Regions from separate parts of the Micrococcus sp. 116 genome, predicted to be linked through region 2. Evidence: predicted binding sites of a transcription regulator. Region 2 holds the regulator's gene; each other region holds the start of a gene.
The links. The regulator HrcA, encoded in region 2, represses chaperone genes, less so after heat shock. The targets are predictions, from matches to a motif close to TTNGCACTCGNNNNNNNCGAGTGCNAA.
Positions count from the first base shown of each region.

Region 1 (7,202 bases), 950 kb from region 2:
CGCCGTGCGCGGGGCGGCCGTCGCCCGGGTGGACAGGCGGCGCCGCCTGAGGTATCGTTCTTCGAGTTGTCACCCCCATGGGGCGACGCCCGGATCTTTAGCTCAGTTGGTTAGAGCGTTCGCTTCACACGCGAGAGGTCGCTGGTTCGAGTCCAGTAAGATCCACCGCAGCAGGGCCCTCCTCCGGGAGGGCCCTTTCGCGTCCCCGGGCCGCGGTGCCGACGGCCCCGGCGGGGGAGGTGCCGGCGTGGTTGGATGGACGCGTCGGCGGGGGGCTCGGCCCACCGCCGTGGCGCGTCCAGCGCCCGCACACGGAAGGAGAGGGTGAGCCGCATGGAGCAGGAGGGCACCCAGGAGCCGGCGCGGTTCGACCCCCGCATCGCGGAGCCCCCGGCCGTCCCCACGCTCATCCCCGTGCTGCGCCCGGCCGGCGCCGAGGACGCCGCCGCTGTCGGCGACCTCACGCTCGACCCGGAGGACCCCGGCCTGCTCGACCTCGACCCGGCGGAGTCGGCCCACCCGGCCGCGGTCGCCGTCGAGCCGACGGAGCCGCTGCCGCCCGTGGTCCGCCCCGCCGCCGCCGATCCGGTCTCGACGCCGGCGCCGGAGCCGGAGGAATCGGCCGAGCCGGAGGCGGAGACGCTGCCGGAGCCGGCCGCGGACGCGCCCCTGACCGAGCCGCCGCCGTCCGAGCAGGTGCCCACCTCCGTCCTGGCGCCCGCGGAGGCCGACGGCGCCCTGCCCGCCCCGGATGTGATCCCCGAGCCGGACGTCACCGTCCCGGACCCGGTGGTCCCCGTGGGCCCGCCCGAGAAGCGCGGGCGTCGGCGCGGCCGGCGCTCCCGCGAGGTCTTCGTCGAGAACCTGCCGACGCAGGCGCTCGTGCTGGCCGACCGCCTGCACTCCTCGCCGTACGGGCGCCGCATGCGCTCCACGCTGCAGCAGCGCCGCGCGGAGGCGCAGGCCCTCGAGGCCCGCACCACCCTGGACTTCGCGCTCAAGCTGGGCGAGACGATGTTCAGCTTCGGCGCGGCCTCGCTGGACGTGGAGACCTCGATCATCGTGGCCACGCAGGCCTACGGGATCCTCGAGACCGAGGTGGACCTGACCAACCAGTCCATCTCCCTGAACTACGCGCCCGACTCCTCACGCGGTGAGACCCCGTTCACCCTCCAGCGGGTGGTCCGCTCGTCCTCGGTGAACTTCGAGGGGCTCGTGGCCGTCCACCGGCTCGTCGAGGAGATCGCCGCGGGCGAGGTGGACCGGGCCGAGGCCCAGCGCCGGCTCGTGGAGATCCGGCATCAGCCCAAGCCGTTCCCCGCCGTCTTCGAGGTCCTCTTCTCCGGCGTGTTCGTGGCCTGCTTCGTGCCGTTCATCGGGGGGACCTGGACGAGCGCGGCCCTGGGCATGGTCTCCACCTGGCTGGTCTTCTGGCTCAAGGTCCAGGCGGACAAGGCGCGCTTCCCGGAGATCTTCTCCACGATGTTCGGGGCGATCACGGCCACGGTGATCGCGCTGATGGCCCACGCCCTCGACCTGCCGGTCAACCCGGCGCTGGTGATCGCCGGCGGCATCATGATGCTCCTGCCCACGGCGAGGTTCGTCACCGCGGTGCAGGACGCCATCCACGGCTTCCCGGTGACCGCCGCGGGCCGCTTCCTCTCCGCGCTGCTCGTGTTCGCCGGCGTGATGGCCGGGATCATGATCGCCGTGGGCATCGGGGATCTCCTGGGATTCGAACAGCTGGACCTGGCCGAGGCGGGGACGCTGAGCTATCCGCCGCTGCTGCTGCTGGGCCTCGTGATGGCCGCGGGCATGGCGGACGCGGTGGTGGAGCAGTCGCGGTGGCCCCAGATCCTGGCCTGCGGTCTCGTGTCCGGGGCCGGCTTCGGCGCGTACCTGGCGGCGCAGCAGATCGGGGTCAGCGACCGGCTGGTGCCCGCGGTCGCCGCGGCGGCGGTCGGGTTCCTCGGCCGCCTGGTGGCCCAGCGGCTCGCAGCCCCGGCGCTCGTGATCGTCCTGCCGTCCATGCTGTTCCTGCTTCCCGGACTCACCATGTTCCGGTCCGTCTACGGGTTCACCGTGGAGACCGGGGCCACGCTGCTGGGCGTCGAGGGACTGTTCAACGCCGCGGTCATCGTCGTGGCGATCGCGGCCGGCGTCGCCTTCGGCAACACCCTGGCCAAGCCGATCACCGACCGGATGGGCACGCTGCTGCCCACCGAACTCGTGATGCACCAGCGCCGCTGACCGGCGGCTCGGCTCAGTCGGGCAGGCGCCAGTCCACCGGCGCCGCGCCGGCCGCCTCGAGGAGCCGGTTCACCCGGCTGAAGGGCCGGGAGCCGAAGAACCCGCGGTGGGCGCTCAGGGGAGAGGGATGCGGGGACTCCACGACGCCGGCCCCCGCCGCCGCCAGCAGCGGCGCCATGCGCCGCGCGTCGGCTCCCCACAGCAGCCCCACGAGCGGGGTGCCGCGCGCGCAGAGGGCCCGCACCGCGGCCTCCGTGATCTGCTCCCAGCCGAGGCCGCGGTGGCTGCCGGGTGCGCCGGCCCGCACGCTGAGGGCGCGGTTCAGCAGCAGCACGCCCTGGTCCGTCCACGCGGAGAGGTCGCCGTGGGCGGGCGGGGTGATGCCGAGGTCGTCGTGCAGCTCCCGGTGGATGTTGGCCAGGGAGCGGGGCAGCGGCCGCACGTGGCGGTCCACCGCGAAGCTCAGGCCGATCGGATGGCCCGGCGTCGGGTAGGGGTCCTGGCCCAGCACGAGGACGCGGACGTCCGCGAACGGCTGACGGAACGCCCGCAGGATGTGCTCCGGCGCCGGCAGCACCTGCTCTCCGGCCGCCCGGCGGGCACGCAGGGCCTCGCCGACCTGCTCGAACGCGGCGGCCTGCGGGGCGAGGGCCGCCTCCCAGCCCGGATCCAGGGGCGCGATGAACTCCATGCCCCGAGAGTAGACCGGGTGGGTACAGTGGCCGCCATGTCCCACCCCACGCCCGTCTCGCCCGATCCGGCCCCGGACGAGGGTGCCCGCGCGCGGGCGCGACGGGACGAGCTGACGGACCTGGAGCGTGCGGTCCTGGACCTGGAGGCCGCCACCTGGCGGTACGGCGGGGCCAAGGACCACGCCGTCCGAGAGCGTCTGGGGCTGCCTCCGACCGCCTATTATCAGGTGTTGAACGGATTGCTGGACCGTGAGGCCGCCCTGGCCTACCGACCCCTGCTGGTCACGCGGCTGCTGCGCAAGCGCGGCACCCGCAGCCGGGCCCGGAGGGGACCCGCGGATCCGGCGCCGTCCACGCCCGCTTCCCGCCAGGAGAACTGACCCATGGCCTACCAGCCCGACCGCTTCGACGAGGTCCCCGAGTACACGGACCAGCGCGGCGCGCACCGCGAGTCCTTCGCCGCTGCCGGCGCGACCGCCGCGGGCGGGGGTCGCCGCCTGAGCCCGCTGCTCTGGGTGGCCGGCCTCGTCCTGCTCGCCGGCCTGTTCGTGGGCGTCGTCCTGCCGTGGCTCACCGGCGACCGCTCCGAGCCCGTCGCCGCCGAGAGCTCGACGACGGCCCCGGCGGTCGAGCCGTCGCCGTCGACGTCGACGTCGGCGTCGTCCGAGTCCTCCTCGGCGTCCTCCGCGTCGGCGTCGACTGCATCCGCGACCGAGTCCGCCACCCCGTCCGAGGACACGGCGGAGGCGTCCCGTTCCGCGGCTGCGGCCGCGGCTGAGTCCTCGCGGGTGGCGCAGGAGGCGGCCGCCGCAGAAGCCGCCGAGTCGTCCCGGGCCGCCGAGTCGTCCCGTGCCGCCGCGGAGGCCGCTGAGTCGTCCCGTGCCGCCGCCGAGGCACAGGCGGCGGAGGCCTCGCGTTCCGAGGCCGCCGCGCAGTCCGCAGAGGCGTCCCGGTCGGCGGCGGCCGTCCAGGCGGCGGAGTCCTCGCGCGCCGCCGCGTCCCGTTCGGCCGCCGCGGCGGAGGCCTCGCGCTCGCAGTCCGCGGCCGCGTCGAGCTCCCGTGCGGCCGCGCAGTCTGCGGCCGCGTCGAGCTCTCGTGCGGCCGCGCAGTCCGCGGCCGTGCGCGGCACCCACGTCACCGTGTACAACGCGACCCGCTCCCAGGGCCTCGCCGCCTCCTACGCGCAGCGGCTCACGAGCGCCGGCTACACCTCGGTGGACGCGAAGAACTGGAGCGGCTACGGCATCCAGTCCTCCACCGTCCTGTACAACGGCTCGGCCAACAAGGCCGCCGCCGAGGCGGTCGGCAAGGAGCTCGGCTTCCCGGTCATGCAGACCCCGAACCTGCAGGTGAACGGCGTCGCGGTGGTCGTCACCGGCTGACCCGCCCGCCGTGCGGCCGTGCCGGACGCGCACCCTTCCCGGCCCCCCGGCGGGGCGCCTCCCGAGGCGTTCTGCCGGGGGCCGTCCGCCGTCCGCGGAAGAGCGGGCTCCCGCACCGCGGACCCTTTGCACTCTCCCGGTGCGAGTGCTCATAATGGGGTTAGCACTCCGAAGGCGCGACTGCCAGCCGTACCCCGGTCGGTCCGGCGCCGTGGAGGAGGACCTGTCCACCGATGAGGCCCCCAGGGGCCGTCCGTCGCGGGCATCGGCGCGGGTCAGCCACCAGAAGTAGGAAGCCGACGTCCAGAAAGGACCTGCACATGGCCAAGACCATCGCATTCGACGAAGAGGCCCGCCGCGGCCTGGAGAAGGGCCTGAACACCCTGGCCGACGCCGTGAAGGTGACCCTCGGCCCCCGCGGCCGCAACGTGGTGCTGGAGAAGAAGTGGGGCGCCCCCACCATCACCAACGACGGCGTCTCCATCGCCAAGGAGATCGAGCTCGAGGACCCGTACGAGAAGATCGGCGCGGAGCTCGTCAAGGAGGTCGCCAAGAAGACCGACGACGTCGCCGGCGACGGCACCACCACCGCCACCGTGCTGGCCCAGGCGCTGGTCCGCGAGGGCCTGCGCAACGTGGCCGCGGGCGCCGACCCGCTGTCCCTGAAGCGCGGCATCGAGAAGGCCGTGGAGGCCGTCACCTCCGAGCTGCTCTCCGCCTCCCGCGAGATCGAGACCAAGGACCAGATCGCGGCCACCGCCTCGATCTCCGCCGCGGACAAGCAGATCGGCTCCCTCATCGCCGAGGCCCTGGACAAGGTCGGCAAGGAGGGCGTCATCACCGTCGAGGAGTCCAACACCTTCGGCCTCGAGCTCGAGCTCACCGAGGGCATGCGCTTCGACAAGGGCTACATCTCCGGTTACTTCGTGACCGACGCGGACCGCCAGGAGGCCGTCCTCGAGGATCCCTACATCCTCATCGTCAACTCGAAGATCTCCTCCGTGAAGGACATGGTGGCGATCCTCGAGAAGGTCATGCAGTCGGGCAAGCCGCTGCTGATCATCGCCGAAGACGTCGAGGGCGAGGCCCTGGCCACCCTCGTGGTCAACAAGATCCGCGGCACCTTCAAGTCCGTGGCCGTGAAGGCCCCGGGCTTCGGTGACCGCCGCAAGGCCATGCTCGCCGACATCGCCATCCTCACCGGCGGCCAGGTCATCTCCTCCGAGGTGGGCCTGTCCCTGGAGAACGCGACCCTCGACCTGCTGGGCACCGCCCGCAAGGTGGTCGTCACCAAGGACGAGACCACCATCGTGGAGGGTGGCGGCGACGCCGAGCAGATCGCCGGCCGCGTGGCCCAGATCCGCTCCGAGATCGAGAACACCGACTCGGACTACGATCGCGAGAAGCTGCAGGAGCGCCTCGCCAAGCTGGCCGGCGGCGTGGCCGTCATCAAGGCCGGCGCGGCCACCGAGGTGGAGCTCAAGGAGCGTAAGCACCGCATCGAGGACGCCGTGCGCAACGCCAAGGCCGCCGTGGAGGAGGGCATCGTCGCCGGCGGCGGCGTGGCCCTGATCCAGGCCGGCGCCAAGGCGTTCGGCGGCCTGCAGCTCGAGGGCGACGAGGCCACCGGCGCGAACATCGTGAAGGTCGCCATCGAGGCCCCGCTGAAGCAGATCGCCTTCAACGCCGGCCTGGAGCCCGGCGTCGTGGCGGACAAGGTCAAGACCCTCGACGACGGTCACGGCCTGAACGCCGCCACCGGCGAGTACGAGGACCTGCTGGCCGCCGGCATCAACGACCCGGTGAAGGTGACCCGCTCGGCCCTGCAGAACGCCGCGTCCATCGCGGGCCTGTTCCTGACCACCGAGGCCGTCGTCGCGGACAAGCCCGAGAAGGCCGCCGCCGGCGCCGAGGGCATGGACCCGATGGGCGGCATGGGCGGCATGATGTGATCAGCCGCTGAGCCGGCCCGGCCCGTTCGGGCGCCCAGCCAGCGAGGCCCGTCTCCCCGTCCGGGGAGGCGGGCCTCGCCGCGTCCGGGGCCGGCACCGGGGCGCCCCGCTCAGGCCGACAGCGCGGCTCGTTCCGCCGCCAGGTTGCGGCGGGCGGCGGCCTCCCAGCGCGTTCGGCCGGGCGCGGTCCGATACAGCCGCTCGGCGTCCAGCAGGGCGTCCAGCACCGCGCCGCGACCGCGGGCCCAGTCCGCGTCGGACACGTGCGCGTAGTCCTGCCGGACCGCGGCCACGTAGCGGGCGTAGGCCTCGGGGGAGCGGCCGAGGACCTCGAGGTCCGCGTCCGAGAGCACCGCCCCGGCCGCGTCGTGCGGGGCGGGGTCGTGGGCGGCGGTGAGCAACACGAGGCGCGCCACCTCGTCGACGACGTCGGCCGGCACCGCCAGCCGCGGGTCGGTGAGCACGTCCCGGGCCAGGGCGGCCGAGTCCGCCTCGTCCTGGCCGGCGGGCGCGGCGGGGTCCCCGACGTAGACGGCGTCGTGGAACCACGCGGCCAGGCGGACCGCACGCGGATCCGGCCCGGCCTTCGCCCCCGCCCGCTCGAGCAGGTCCACGGACTCGAGCACCGCGAGCAGGTGGGCCGGGTCGTGGTAGTGCCGATGCGGCTCCGTCCAGCGGGCCAGCAGGTCGCGTCCCGCCGTCGTCACCGCGTCCGGGCTCGCCGCCGTGCCCTCGAACAGCCGCGCCCAGCGCCGGGCGAGGACGACGTCGCGCTTCTCGGCGCGGCTCCGGGCGGGCACGCGCAGCCCCGAGGCGGCGAGGCGGCGCACCAGCTCCCGTCCGGTGACGGGCACCGCCCCGCGGGCCACGAGCTCGGCGCGTCGGTGCGCGGGCACGTCGTAGTGGTCCCGGTCGAAGGCCCGCTC
Region 1 covers NZ_LR732370.1:78,688-85,889, forward strand. Annotated here, with positions in the region: tRNA gene CITRIK5_RS00360 (tRNA-Val) at 92-165, shown strand; gene CITRIK5_RS00365 (threonine/serine exporter ThrE family protein) at 334-2,250, shown strand; gene CITRIK5_RS00370 (uracil-DNA glycosylase) at 2,264-2,941, opposite strand; gene CITRIK5_RS00375 (DUF3263 domain-containing protein) at 2,978-3,322, shown strand; gene CITRIK5_RS00380 (LytR C-terminal domain-containing protein) at 3,326-4,324, shown strand; gene groL (chaperonin GroEL) at 4,645-6,276, shown strand; gene CITRIK5_RS00390 (DUF4031 domain-containing protein) at 6,387-7,202, opposite strand, start outside.
Region 1: a site for HrcA is predicted at 4,485-4,511, ahead of groL (chaperonin GroEL). Genes of this name have one in related genera too.

Region 2 (7,202 bases):
CGATGGGGCGGATCACCTCGGGGTCGCGGGGGCGGGACATCCCGACCAGTCTAGGCGTCGGCGCGCCGTCCTGCCGGGGCTCACCAGCGGCCGAGCCGGTGCTGGAGCACGGCGAGGGCGGCGGGGCCGGCCGTGGAGGCGCGCAGCACGTGCGGGCCGAGCCGCACCGGCACGGCCCCCGCGGCCACGCAGGCCTCGAGCTCGGCCGGGCCGATCCCGCCCTCGGGGCCCACGACGACGGCGATCTCGACGGCCGCGGAGAGTCGCTCCGCCGGCACCGCGGACACCCCGTGCTCCGCGTCCTCGTGCAGTACGAGGACGAGCCGGCCGCCGTCGTCGTCCCAGGCCAGCCCGGCGACCGCCGTCCCGGAGACGTGGTCCCGGACCGCGGGCACCCGGGCGCGACGCGCCTGCTTGGCGGCCGCGCGGGCCGTGTCCGCCCACTTCTGGCGGGCCTTGGCGGCCTTGGGGCCCTTCCAGCGGACGATCGAGCGCTCCGCCTCCCAGGGCACCACGGCGTCCACGCCGAGCTCGACGGCGGCCTGGACCGCCATGAGGTCCCGGTCGCCCTTGGCGAGGGCCTGGACGAGCACGAGCGCCGGGGTGGGCGCCGGCTCCTCCGCCACCGCGTCCAGCCGCACGGACACCGCGTCCGGGGCGGCCGCGAGCACGGTGCCGTGGCCGAGCGTGCCCGACCCGTCGGCCAGGAGCACGGCCTCCCCGGGGGCCAGGCGCATGGCCGCGGCGGCGTGCCGGGCCTCGGCGCCGTCGAAGACGACCTCCGCGCCCGCGCTCGCGCCGGCCAGGGCGCCCGGCTCGAGGTGGAACAGGGGGGCGGTCACAGGTTCCTCAGGTTCTCCCGCAGCCGGGCGAACATGCCCTTGGCCTGGGGTGCGCCGTGCACGACCTCCTCGCCGCGCACCTCGGCCAGGCGCTCCAGGAGCTGGCGCTGCTCGTCGTCCAGGTCGGTGGGCGTGGTGACCACCACGTCCACCTTGAGGTCGCCACGGCCCTGCCCGCGCAGGCGACCGACGCCCAGGCCGTGGAGGACCTCGACGTGGCCGGACTGCACGCCCGGGTCCAGGCTGAGGGACTGCTTGCCGTCCAGGGTGTCCAGCGTGACGGTGGTGCCCAGGGCCGCGGCGGCCATGGGGACGGTCACGGTGGTGGCCAGGTGGTCGCCCTCGCGGCGGAAGGTCTCGTCCGGGCGGACCGCGATCTCCACGTAGAGGTCGCCGTTCGGGCCGCCGCCCGGGCCGGCCTCGCCGCGGCCGGCGAGGTGGATGCGGGTGCCGTCGTCCACGCCCGCGGGGATGCGCAGGGTCAGCGGCGTCCGGGTGCGGACGCGGCCCTGCCCGTCGCACTCGTGGCAGGGCGTCGGGATGACGGTGCCGAACCCCTGGCAGGCGGGGCAGGCCTCGGTGGCCATGACGGTGCCCAGCAGCGACCGCACGGGGCGCTGGATCATGCCGTGGCCATGGCAGGTCTGGCAGGTCTCCGGCTGGGTGCCGGGCTCGCAGCACGAGCCCTCGCACCGATCGCAGCGCACGGCCGTGTCCAGCTCGATCGTCTGCTCGCCGCCGAAGACGGCGTCGCGCAGGTCGATCCGCGCGGTCACCAGGGCGTCCTGGCCGCGGCGGGCGCGGCTGGCGGGGCCGCCGCGGCCGCCCTGGCCGGCGGCGTTCATGAAGGTCTCGAAGATGTCGGCGAAGCCCCCGAAGCCGCCCGCCCCGCCGAAGCCGCCCGGGAAGCCGGCCTGGCCGTTCTCGTTGCCCGTCGTGTCGTAGGCCCGGCGCCGGCCCTCGTCCGAGAGCACCTCGTAGGCGTGGGAGATGCGCTTGAACTGCTCGGCCGCCTCCGGGTCGGGGTTGACGTCCGGGTGGTGGGTGCGCGCGAGCTTGCGGTAGGCGCGGCGGATCTCCTCGGTGCTGGCGTCACGGCTGACGCCGAGCGTCTCGTAGTGGTCGGTCACGGTGGGGATTCCTCTCGGGGAGAGCGGGACGTGGGGCGATGCGGGACGGGGCCCGCCAGGACGCGTGGAGGCGCGTCAGGTGGTCAGGATGCGGGAGAGATAGCGGGCGATCGCCCGGACGGCGGCCATGGTGCCCGGGTAGTCCATCCGGGTCGGACCGATGACGCCGACCTTCGCCACGGCGCCGGGGCCGTAGGCGGCCGCGACCACCGAGGTGTCCGCGAGCGATCCGGCGTTCTCGGACCCGATCCGCACGGACACCCCGTGGGCGTCCTGCTCCATCTCCGTGAGCAGGCGCAGCAGCACCACCTGCTCCTCGAGCGCCTCCAGGATCGGCCCGATGGACGCGCCGAAGTCCCCCGGGGAGCGGGCCAGGTTGGCGGTGCCGGCCAGCACGATGCGGTCCTGCCGGCCGGCCTCGAGCAGGTCGTGGACGGCCGCGGCCACGAGGGCGGCGGACTGCCGGTGCTCCGGGCGGACCCGGGTGACGACGTCGTCCACCACGGTGGCCGCCTGCACCGGACCGAGCCCCAGCAGGGCGTCCAGCAGGAGGCCGCGGAGCACGGACAGCTCCGCCTCGTCGACCGGACGGTCCAGCACGGCGTGCCGCTGGTCCACCCGCCCCGTGGACAGGATGAGGACCACGAGCACGCGCGTGGGCGCGAGGGAGACCAGTTCGAGGTGGCGGATCGTGGAGCCGTCCTCGTGGGGGAACTGCGCGACGGCGACCTGCTGGGTCAGCTGGGCCAGGAGGCGCACCGTGGACTCCATCATGTGCTCGGTGTCCGTCTCCGGGTCCAGCAGGGTCCGCACGGCCCGGCGCTCGGCCGGGGACAGCGGCTTCACCTCGGAGAGGCGGTCGACGAACACGCGGTAGCCCTTGTCCGTGGGGACGCGCCCGGCGGAGGTGTGCGGGGCCACGATGAGGCCCTCCTCCTCGAGCGCAGCCATGTCGTTGCGCACGGTCGCGGAGGACACGCCCAGGGCGTGCCGTTCCACGAGCGCCTTGGAGCCCACGGGCTCGCGCAGCGCCACGTAGTCCTCCACGATCGCCTGGAGCACCTGCAGGCGGCGGGGCTGCTCCGACATCTCGGTCCTCCTCTGGTCCGTCGGGATCCGGGGCGACCCCGGAGGTGCCCCTGGCTGGCACTCCGGCGGGTCAAGTGCCAATGCTACCGTCCGACCCGGGGGACGACCCGACCGGCCCGCACGGCTTCGCTCACGGTGATCGCCCGCCCCCGTTGCTACCGTGCTCTCCCATGGACTGGAGCAGCTGGGGCCCCGCGGGCCACGACGACCTGACGCGCCGCCCCGCCCGGACCGTCCCCGATGTGCCCGCCACCCCCGGCACGGTGGTCGAGGACGTGGCCTCCGGGTTCACCGGGGCCGTGATCGGCATCGAGCGCTCCGGCGGCGTGCACGTGGTGGTCCTGGAGGACCGCCGCGGCGTGCGCCGCGGCTTCCCCCTCGGCGGCGGCTTCTGGATCGACGGCGAGCCCGTGACCCTGGTCCCCCCGACCGCCGCGGCCCCGGCGGCGCCGGCCCGCACCGCCTCCGGCTCGCGACGGGTCGAGGGGGCGCGGGCCCGCACCGCCCGCGCCTCTCGCATCTGGGTGGAGGGCGTGCACGACGCCGAGCTGGTGGAGAAGGTGTGGGGCGAGGACCTGCGCCTCGAGGGCATCGTCGTGGAGCCCCTGCACGGCGTGGACGACCTCGCCGGGGCGATCCGTGCGTTCGCCCCCGGTCCGCGGCGCCGGCTCGGGATCCTCGTGGACCATCTCGTCACCGGGTCCAAGGAGGAGCGCCTCGCGGCCGAGGCCATGCGCGTGCCGGGGGCCGCGGGCAACGTGCTCATCCTCGGTCACCCCTACGTGGACGTCTGGCAGGTCATCAAGCCCTCCGTCCTCGGCATCCCCGCGTGGCCCGTCGTGCCGAAGGGGCAGGACTGGAAGACGGGGATCCTGCGGGGACTGGGCTGGCCGCACGGGAGCAAGGAGGCCACGGGGCTGGGGTGGAAGCGGCTGCTCTCCCACGTCACCACGTACGCGGACCTCGAGCCGTCCCTGCTGGGCCGCGTGGAGGAGCTCATCGACTTCCTCACCGCCGCACCCGAGCACTGATCTCGGCGCGGCCCCCGCCCGCCCGCGCTATGCTGGCCCATGCCCTGCGCCCGGTCCCCGGCGCGCGGGTCCCGCGATCCAGGAGGAGCCCCTCGTGAACACCCGCGCGCAGCCCGACGCCGGCCGCACCGGCCACGGCCCGCCCGCCTGGCTCGTCTCGGCCGGCGGCCGCGGCGCCCCGCTCACGGCGAAGCAGGACCGTGACCGCGCGGCGCTGGCCCACCTCAGTCTGGCGTTCGGCGTGCTCGGCCCGCTGGTCGTGTGGCTGCTCTACCGCGACCGCGGCCCGTTCACCTCGCAGGAGTCGCGCGAGGCCCTGAACTTCTCCGGGCCGCCCACGCTCATCACGCTCCTGTTCTTCTTCCTGTCCCTGCTGCCGGTGGTCGGCCCGATCTTCGCGATCCTCGGCGCGCTCACGTGGGCCGCCATGGCGGTCTACGGCGTGATGGGCGCCTCGCACGTGTCCAAGGGCCGTCCGTTCCGGTACCCGTTCAACCTGCGCATCCTGCGCTGACCCGGGGCCGGCCGGTCAGAAGCCGGCCAGCGCCCGGACGATCGCGTCGTTGCGCAGCCGCCCCTCGAGCGTGGGGACGATGCGCCCGTCGACGGCGGCGCGCCCGTCCAGCAGGCCCGCGGCGATGAGTTCGGCGATCGCCCCACGGATCCGCGCGGCCTCCCCCGGCGTCTCCGAGACGAGCTCCGCGGTCGGAAGCCCGCCCACCGTGCGCACCGCGAGCATGATGCGCTCGAGGCGCCGCGCGTCGGCGTCGGGCCGCTCGCGGCCGACGGCGGGGGTGACCCCTGTGGCCAGCCGCTGCGCGTAGGCGGCGGGGTGCTTGGCGTTCCAGAACCGGACCCCGGCGAGGTGCGAGTGCGCACCCGGGCCGATCCCCCACCAGTCCTGGTCCTCCCAGTACGCCACGTTGTGCCGCGCACGGTGGACGCCGGAGCCCTGCGGGTCGCGCGCCCAGTTGGACACCTCGTACCAGCGGTAGCCGGCGGCGCTGAGCAGCTCGTCGGCGAGCAGGTACTTGTCCGCCTGGTCGTCGGGGTCCACGTCCGCCACCTCGCCGCGGGCCACCTGGGCCCCGAGCTTGGTGCCCTCCTCCACGATCAGCGAGTACGCGCTCACGTGGTCCGGGCCCAGGGCGACGGCGGCCTCGAGCGTGGTCCGCCAGTCGGCGAGGGACTCCCCCGCGGTCCCGTAGATCAGGTCCAGGGACACCTCCAGGCCGGCCTCGCGGGCCGCGGCGACGGCGGCGGGGACGGACTCGGGCCGATGGGTGCGCTCGAGCGTGGCGAGCACGTGCGGCATCGCGGACTGCATGCCCAGGGAGAGACGGGTGAAGCCGCCGGCCGCGAGCTGGCGGGCGTACTCCGGGGTGATCGTGTCCGGGTTGGCCTCGGTGGTCACCTCCGCGCCGGGCGCGATCCCGAACCGGTCCACCGCCGCCTGGAGGATGCGCACGAGGTCCGCGGCCGGCAGGAGCGTGGGCGTGCCGCCGCCGAAGAACACCGTGTGCAGCGGGCGGGCGGGCACGTCCGAGGACGCGAGCACGTCCGCGGCGAAGTCCAGCTCCGCGACCGCCGACTCCCAGTAGTCGCCGCGACCCGCGCCGGGGCCGAGGTCGACGGCCGTGTACGTGTTGAAGTCGCAGTAGCCGCAGCGCACCGTGCAGAACGGCACGTGGACGTACAGGCTGAAGGTGCGCGCCGCGCCGTCGCGGGCGGCCGCGCGCACCCGCTGCCCGACGTCGGCCGGCAGCCGGCCGTCGTCGGGGACGGGCTCGCCGAGGGGCAGGGCGGGCACTTACTTCTTCGCCGCCTGGTCGGCGCCGGCGCCGTCCGAGGACAGGGCGGCGATGAAGGCCTCCTGCGGGACCTCCACCCGGCCGACCATCTTCATGCGCTTCTTGCCCTCCTTCTGCTTCTCGAGCAGCTTGCGCTTGCGGGAGATGTCGCCGCCGTAGCACTTGGAGAGCACGTCCTTGCGGATCGCGCGGATGTTCTCGCGGGCGATGATGCGCGAGCCGATGGCGGCCTGGATCGGCACCTCGTACTGCTGGCGCGGGATCAGCTCCTTGAGCTTGCCCGTCATCATCACGCCGTACGCGTAGGCGTTGTCCCTGTGGGTGATCGAGGAGAACGCGTCCACCTGTTCGCCCTGGAGCAGGATGTCCACCTTGACGAGGTCGGCGACCTGGTCGCCGTCGGCCTTCCAGTCCAGCGAGGCGTACCCCTTGGTGCGGGACTTGAGCTGGTCGAAGAAGTCGAACACGATCTCGGCCAGCGGGATCCAGTAGCGGATCTCCACGCGTTCCTCGGAGAGGTAGTCCATGCCCTTGAGATTGCCGCGCTTGGCCTGGCACAGCTCCATGACGGCGCCGATGAACTCCGCCGGCACGATGATCGTGGCCGAGGCCATGGGCTCGCGCACCTCGAGGATCTTGCCCTCGGGGAACTCGGAGGGGTTGGTCACGGTGACGACCTCACGGTCCTCCCGGGTGACCTCGTAGACCACGTTGGGCGCGGTGGAGATGAGATCGAGGTCGAACTCGCGCTCGAGGCGCTCGCGCACGATCTCCAGATGCAGCAGACCGAGGAAGCCGACGCGGAAGCCGAAGCCCAGCGCGACCGAGGTCTCCGGCTCGTAGACGAGCGCGGCGTCGTTGAGCTTGAGCTTGTCCAGGGCGTCACGCAGCACGGGATAGTCCGAGCCGTCGATGGGATACAGGCCCGAGAACACCATGGGCTTGGGGTCCTCGTAGCCACCCAGGGACTGCTCCGCCGGGTGGGCGTGGTTGGTGACCGTGTCGCCCACCTTGGACTGACGCACGTCCTTCACGCCGGTGATGAGGTAGCCCACCTCGCCCGCGGCCAGACCGTTCGTGGGCACGGGCTCCGGGGAGGAGACGCCGATCTCGAGGAGCTCGTAGGTGGTGCCCGTGGACATCATGCGGACCTTCTCCCGCGGGGAGAGCCGGCCGTCCACGACGCGCACGTACGTGACGACGCCCCGGTAGGTGTCGTACACGGAGTCGAAGATCATCGCGCGGGCCGGGGCGTCCGCGTCCCCCTCCGGGCCGGGGATGGCGCGGACCACGCGGTCC
Region 2 covers NZ_LR732370.1:1,024,593-1,031,794, forward strand. Annotated here, with positions in the region: partial or broken gene CITRIK5_RS04805 (PhoH family protein) at 1-40, opposite strand, end outside; gene CITRIK5_RS04810 (16S rRNA (uracil(1498)-N(3))-methyltransferase) at 81-842, opposite strand; gene dnaJ (molecular chaperone DnaJ) at 839-1,972, opposite strand; gene hrcA (heat-inducible transcriptional repressor HrcA) at 2,048-3,061, opposite strand; gene CITRIK5_RS04825 (DUF3097 family protein) at 3,232-4,092, shown strand; gene CITRIK5_RS04830 (DUF4870 domain-containing protein) at 4,187-4,606, shown strand; gene hemW (radical SAM family heme chaperone HemW) at 4,622-5,902, opposite strand; gene lepA (translation elongation factor 4) at 5,903-7,202, opposite strand, start outside.

Region 3 (7,202 bases), 460 kb from region 2:
AGCCTCGTCGACACCCACGACCACCGGTTCATCCTCCCGGTGGCGGCGCTGGCCGGGTACGCGGTGCTCACGAGCGCCTACTTCGTGCTGCGGCACGTGTTCTACGCGGGGGGTGCGGTCACGGTGGTCATCGAGCTGATCGGCGGCATCACCTTCCTGGTCGTCGTGATGAGAAAGGGACGTCTGTGATCGAGCTGCGCGGCGTGGTGAAGCGCCACAGCGATGAGGTGTGCATCGGACCCGTGGACCTGGACATCCAGGCCGGGGGAGTGACCGCGCTCGTGGGGCCCAACGGGGCGGGCAAGTCCACGCTGCTGACGATGATCGGCCGGCTGCAGGACGCCGACGCCGGGACGATCGCCGTGGGCGGGCACGACATCACCACGACGCCGTCCCGGAAGATCGCGCAGACCCTGTCCATCCTGCGGCAGGAGAACCACTTCGTGACGCGGCTGACCGTGCGGCAGCTCGTGGGGTTCGGGCGTTACCCGTACACGCGCGGCCGGCTGACCCTGGAGGACGAGCGGCACGTGTCCGACGCGATCGACTTCCTCAACCTCGGCCCGTTCGAGAACCGGTACCTCGACCAGCTCTCGGGCGGCCAGCGGCAGCGGGCGTACGTGGCGATGGTGCTGGCGCAGAACACCGAGTACGTGCTGCTGGACGAGCCGCTGAACAACCTGGACATGCAGCACTCGGTGCAGATGATGCAGCAGCTGCGCCGGGCCGCCGACGAGCTGGGCCGGACCGTGGTGATCGTGCTGCACGACATCAACTTCGCCGCCCACTACGCCGACCGGATCGTGGCCATGGGCGACGGCCAGGTGGTGGAGACCGGCACCCCGGCCGAGATCCTGTGCCCTGAGGTGCTGGAGCGGATCTTCAAGACCCCCTGCAGCGTGGTGGACGGACCGCACGGGCCGCTGGCCGTGTACTACTGAGCGGGGCGACGGTGAGGTCGGCCCGGGTCGGTCCGGGCGGGGGTCGGGTGCCCGGCCGACGCGAGCGTTCCGTGGGCAGAACCCGCCGGGTCTCGCCTTCCGGGGGCAGAACCCGCGTGTTTCCAGGTTCCGTGGGCAGAAGCACCCTCGCTTCTGCCCACGGAACCCCTGCGCATGGACGGCAGGGCCATACGCGACGACGACGTCAGGCATCCCAGCCGTTCGAGACCTGTGCCCGTCGTCTGAGGACGGCCTCGATCACCCGCGCGTATCCCTCGCCGACGTCCCGGCCCGTGACGTGCAGGGTCATCTGCCCACGCTCCGCGTAGTACTGGTCTCGCCGGGCGTCCCGGGCGTGTTGCTCGGCACTCCGGTGCACCTCGCCGTCGTACTGGAGGACGAGCCGGCAGTCCTCGAACCACAGATCGGCCTCGGGGGCGTCCCGCCGCCCGGGGTCGAACACGTGCTGCAGCGTCGGCTCGCCCAGCCCCGCCTCGACGAGCGCCAGCCTCAGCCGGGTCTCCTGCGGCGAGTCGGCACCCACCCGTACGCGCTCGAGCGCCGCCGTCGCCCGCGGTCTTCCGACGAACCGCCCGAGCGGCCGCATCGCCTCGTGCAGCGCGGTGACCGTGGTGATGGGAGGCCGCCGGCCGCGCGGGGACCAGGGGTGACGGACCAGGTGGTCACCCGCCGACACGAGGGATGCCTCGTCCCAGGGGTGGCCGATCGAGCACAGATCGAGCCAGGTCCGTTCCGGCGTCGTCACCCGTAGCCCGAGCACGGAGGTGACGTGGCCGGCGGGCAGGGGTCTGCGGTGCTCCATGACGCCGGGGATCCGCGCCCGTGCGGTGCCGCGGTGCAACGTGATCTCGACGGCGGCGCGTCGCGTGGCCCCGCCCGGGGGAAGCGGGAGGCCGTGGAGGTGCGCCGCCGTCTCGTGGGAGAGAACGGCGTCGGGACGGGACCGCAGGAGGGCGGTCAGCAGGTCGAGGCCGACCCCGTGGTGCGGCGGCGGGAGCCCGGCAGACTCCCAGGTGCGCAGCGGCATGTCACGGCGACGGTGGATGCCGCGGGCGAGGCGGAGGACGTCGGACCGCCGCACCCGGCTGGGCGGCAGACCGCGTTCGAGCACGTCGCGGGTGGTGAAGACGGGGACGAGGGGGAGATCGGGGGCGAAGGACATGGGTCGACCTTGACGCGGTCGGCCTGACGACGGCCGGGCGGGCCGCGTGTCTGTGCACACCAGCGCAGGGTGGGCCGGCTGTGCAGGACTCGGCGGCGGCCGGTTGTCCCGCCGGGACGACGTCGTCATGGCTCGGTGGGCAGAACTGCGAGGAGTTCCGCCCACGCAACATCCGTGGGCAGAAGAGAGGGCGCTTCTGCCCACGGAGATCGAAAACCTGCGGATGCTGCCCACGCGACGGGCGGGGGTGCGGTTTCTGCCCACGGAGGGTGGCGACTGGCTCCCCACGGCATCCCACCGCACCGCGCCCCGCGCCCTCCGCCCACGGCGGACGGCGGGGACACGGCTGGCACTCATGTTGAAGGAGTGCCAGAACCCGGAGTAGAGTGGGCACTGGCACTCGGGGGTACCGGGTGCCAATGCCCGAGGTGGACCGTCCGGCACCGCGACGACGGAGGGTCTGACGCCCGTGGCGCACCCGCAGACCACAGCATCAGCGGACCGGCGAGCCCGCCGGAGCCGCACGTCGACGAAGAAGGAGTGTGCAGCATGTCTGTCTCCATCAAGCCCCTCGAGGATCGCATCGTTGTCCGCCCCCTGGAGGCCGAGCAGACCACCGCGTCGGGCCTCGTGATCCCGGACACCGCCAAGGAGAAGCCGCAGGAGGGCCAGGTCGTGGCCGTGGGCCCGGGCCGGGTCGCCGAGAACGGCAACCGCGTGCCGGTCGACGTCGCCGAGGGTGACGTGGTGCTGTACTCCAAGTACGGCGGCACCGAGGTCAAGGTCGGCGGCGAGGAGTACCTGGTGCTCTCCGCCCGCGACGTGCTGGCCGTCGTCACCAAGTGACCCCGCCGCGACGGGCCCGGTGAGCGGCGCGCACCGCACCGGTGCGCGCGCCCCGGGCCCCTCGCGTCCCCGCACCCCCTGACTCCCTGAACGAAAGGAGCGTCCGTCATGGCCAAGCAGCTGGCTTTCAACGACGACGCACGCCGCGCCCTCCAGGCCGGCATCGACAAGCTCGCCGACACCGTCAAGGTCACCCTCGGCCCCAAGGGCCGCAACGTGGTGCTCGACAAGGCGTGGGGCGCCCCCACCATCACCAACGACGGCGTCACGATCGCCCGTGAGGTGGAGCTGGAGGACCCGTACGAGAACATGGGCGCCCAGCTCGCCAAGGAGGTCGCCACCAAGACCAACGACATCGCGGGCGACGGCACCACCACCGCCACCGTGCTGGCCCAGGCGCTCGTGAACGAGGGCATGCGCCAGGTCGCCGCCGGCGCCGCGCCGGGCGAGGTCAAGAAGGGCATCGAGGTGGCCGTGGCCGCCGTCGAGCAGCGCCTGCAGGAGAACGCCCGCCCGGTCGAGGGCCAGGAGGTGGCCCACGTGGCCGCCATCTCGGCCCAGAACGACGAGGTCGGCGAGCTGCTGGCCCGCGCGTTCGACACGGTCGGCACCGACGGCGTCATCACCATCGAGGAGTCCTCCACGACCTCCACCGAGCTGGACGTCACCGAGGGCATGCAGTTCGACAAGGGCTTCCTGTCCCCGTACATGGTCACCGACGCCGAGCGTCAGGAGGCCGTGCTCGAGGACGCCTACGTCCTGATCAACTCGGGCAAGATCTCCAACGTGCAGGAGCTGCTGCCCCTGCTGGAGAAGGTCCTGCAGGCCAACAAGCCGCTGTTCGTGATCGCCGAGGACGTCGAGGGCGAGGCCCTGTCCACCCTCGTGGTGAACAAGATCCGCGGCACCCTGAACGTCGTGGCCGTCAAGGCTCCGGGCTTCGGCGACCGCCGCAAGGCCATGATGCAGGACATCGCGATCCTCACCGGCGCCCAGGTCGTCTCCCCGGACCTCGGCATGAAGCTCGAGCAGGCCGACCTGGACGTGCTCGGCTCCGCCCGCCGCATCACCGTCACCAAGGACGAGACCACCATCGTCGACGGCGGCGGTGCGCCCGAGGACGTCGAGGCCCGGATCGCCCAGATCAAGGCCGAGGCCGCCGCGACCGACTCCGACTGGGACCGCGAGAAGCTCCAGGAGCGTCTCGCCAAGCTCTCCGGCGGCATCGGCGTGATCCGCGTGGGCGCCGCCACCGAGGTGGAGCTCAAGGAGCGCAAGCACCGCATCGAGGACGCCGTGTCCTCGACCCGCGCCGCCCTCGAGGAGGGCATCGTGGCTGGCGGCGGCACCGCCCTCATCAACGCGCTGACCGTGCTCGACACCGACGCCGACGTCCAGGCCCTGACCGGTGACGCCGCCGTGGGCGTGGACATCGTCCGCAAGGCCCTGAAGCAGCCGCTGCGCTGGATCGCCCAGAACGCGGGCGAGGACGGCTACGTGGTGGTCTCCAAGGTCGCCGAGCTGGAGCCGAACCACGGCTTCAACGCGAAGACCGGCGTCTACGGCGACCTGATCGCCGACGGCGTGATCGACCCGGTCAAGGTGACGCGCTCCGCGCTGGCCAACGCCGCCTCCATCGCGGCCCTCGTGCTGACCACCGAGACCCTCGTGGCGGACAAGCCCGCCGAGGAGGACGAGGCCGACCACCAGCACTGACCCCTGAGTCGGCCCTGACGCGGCCGGCTGTCGACGACGGCCCCTCACCCGCCCGGGTGAGGGGCCGTCGTCGTCCGGGCGGGAGACGCCGGCCGTCCGGGGTGCCCTCTAGGGTGTGCCCATGGACACACCCACGCCGCCCCGTCCCACCGGGTCCCACCCGACCCGGACCCCGGCCCGGCCCCGGCTGCGCCGCTTCGTCCGCGAGTTCTCCTATCCGCACGGCATCCACCCGGCCCTCGTGCCGGGCGTGTCCGTGGAGGACCGCCGGGTGCGCTACGGCGTGGACCGGGTGATCCTCGCCGTCGTCGGCCTGCTGGTGGTCGGCTTCGTGGTGTGGGGTGTGCTGCAGCCGGACGCCGTGCTGGCCGTCTCGAGCGCGGCCCTCGACTGGGTGATGGTCCACGCCGGCTGGCTGTTCGTCCTGCTGGCCATCGGGATGGTGGTGTTCCTGCTGGTCCTGGCGTTCTCCCGGTACGGCGAGATCCCGCTGGGCCTGGACGGGGAGAAGCCCGAGTACTCCACGGCGAGCTGGTCGGCCATGCTCTTCGCGGCCGGCATCGGCATCGGCATCATCTTCTTCGGCCCGTACGAGCCGCTGACCTACTACCTGGCCCCGCGCCCGGGGGCGTACGAGGCGGGGAGCGAGGAGGCGGTGACGGGCGCGCTGGCCCAGGCCGCGCTGCACTGGGGCGTGAACGCGTGGGCGATCTACGCGATCGTCGGCCTGTCGGTCGGCTACGTGTCCTACCGCCGGGGCCGGGTGCCGCTGATGAGCTTGATCATCGCGCCGCTGTTCGGCGACTCCCAGCGCAGCGACTCGGTCGGCGCGCGCCTGATCGACGGGCTCGCGATCATCGCCACATTGTTCGGCACGGCGGCCTCGCTGGGCATCGGCGCCCTGCAGATCGGCCGCGGCGTGGAGATCGTCTCGGGGTGGTCGGCGCCGGGGAACACGGTGGCGCTGGGGATCATCGTGGTGCTCACGATCGGCACCATCTTCTCGGCGGTGTCCGGTGTGGCCCGCGGCATCCGGTGGCTGTCCAACATCAACATGCTGCTCGCCCTCGGGCTGGCGCTGTTCTTCTTCGTCGTCGGCCCGACGGCGTTCCTGCTGAACATCGTGCCCGGCGTCCTGATGGACTACGTCTCCTCCGCCCCGGACGCCCTCGGCGCCTCGATGGCCGAGGGGGAGGACATGCAGGAGTTCCTCTCCAGCTGGACGATCTTCTACTGGGCGTGGTGGGTCAGCTGGGCCCCGTTCGTGGGCGTGTTCATGGCGAAGATCTCGAAGGGCCGGACCATCCGCCAGTACGTCCTCGGCGCCCTGTTCATCCCGGCCGCGGTGATCGTCGGCGCGTTCACGATCATCGGCGGCACCACCATCTGGCTGCAGCGGACGCAGGGCTCCGTGGCGCTGGACGGCACGGCCGCCTCGCTGCCCGCGCCGGCGGAGATCTTCTGGGTGGTCCTGGACCAGCTGCCCGGCGGCGGGCTGGTGGCCCCGGTCGTGATCGTCATGCTGGCGGTCTTCTTCATCACGACGGCGGACTCCGCCTCGATCGTGAACTCGCAGCTCTCGCAGCGCGGCGCCCCGGCCCCGCGCCGCACGATCACGGTGTTCTGGGCGCTGTGCATGGCGGGCATCGCGGTCGTGATGCTGCTGACCGGCGGCGACACCGCGCTCACCGGCCTGCAGAACCTCATCACCATCACGGCGCTGCCGTTCACCGTGGTGCTCGTCCTCATGGCGGTCGCGCTCCAGCGCGAACTGGCCAACGACCCCTTCGCGATCCGTGACCGGTACCAGCGGGCCGCCGTCGAGAAGGCGACGGTGCGGGGCCTGGTGGAGTACGGGGACGACTTCGCGTTCACGGTGGAGCGCACCCCGCCGGGCAGCTGGTACGCGGCCGGCGAGGGGTTCGACTCCACCGCCGCGGAGATCACCGACTGGTACCGCCGCACGGACGAGGACGGGAACCCCGTGGACGACGACTACGTGCTGGGCGAGTACCTGGACGAGGGGGACGGGGACGGCGCGGACGGGCCCGCCGGAGCAGGCCCGTCCGGCCGCTGACTCAGGCGCGCGGCTCCGGGGTGCCGACGAGCTGGGCGCGGGAGTCGGCGGTCGCGTGGGCGCGGGCTTCGACGATCTCCTCCTCGTCCTCGCCGAAGATGTCGCCGCGTGGGGCGTCGTAGCGGTCCCGGTCGAGGATGCCCTCCTGGGAGGCCACGAGCGCGGGGATGAGGGCCTGGCCGGACACGTTGAGGGCGGTGCGGCCCATGTCCACGATCGGGTCGACGGCCAGGAGCAGGGCCATGCCCTCGAGGGGCAGCCCGGCGGTGGACAGCGTGAGCGTGAGCATCACGGTGGCGCCGGTGGTGCCGGCGGTCGCGGCCGAGCCCAGCACGGACACGAGTGCCACGAGGGCGTACTGGCTCAGGCTCATGTCGATCCCGTAGAACTGGGCGATGAACACCGCGGCCACGGCCGGGTAGATCGCGGCGCAGCCGTC
Region 3 covers NZ_LR732370.1:1,487,388-1,494,589, reverse strand. Annotated here, with positions in the region: gene CITRIK5_RS06860 (iron chelate uptake ABC transporter family permease subunit) at 1-189, shown strand, start outside; gene CITRIK5_RS06855 (ABC transporter ATP-binding protein) at 186-941, shown strand; gene CITRIK5_RS06850 (hypothetical protein) at 1,147-2,124, opposite strand; gene groES (co-chaperone GroES) at 2,674-2,970, shown strand; gene groL (chaperonin GroEL) at 3,079-4,686, shown strand; gene CITRIK5_RS06835 (BCCT family transporter) at 4,808-6,763, shown strand; gene CITRIK5_RS06830 (dicarboxylate/amino acid:cation symporter) at 6,765-7,202, opposite strand, start outside.
Region 3: a site for HrcA is predicted at 2,471-2,497, ahead of groES (co-chaperone GroES). Genes of this name have one in related genera too.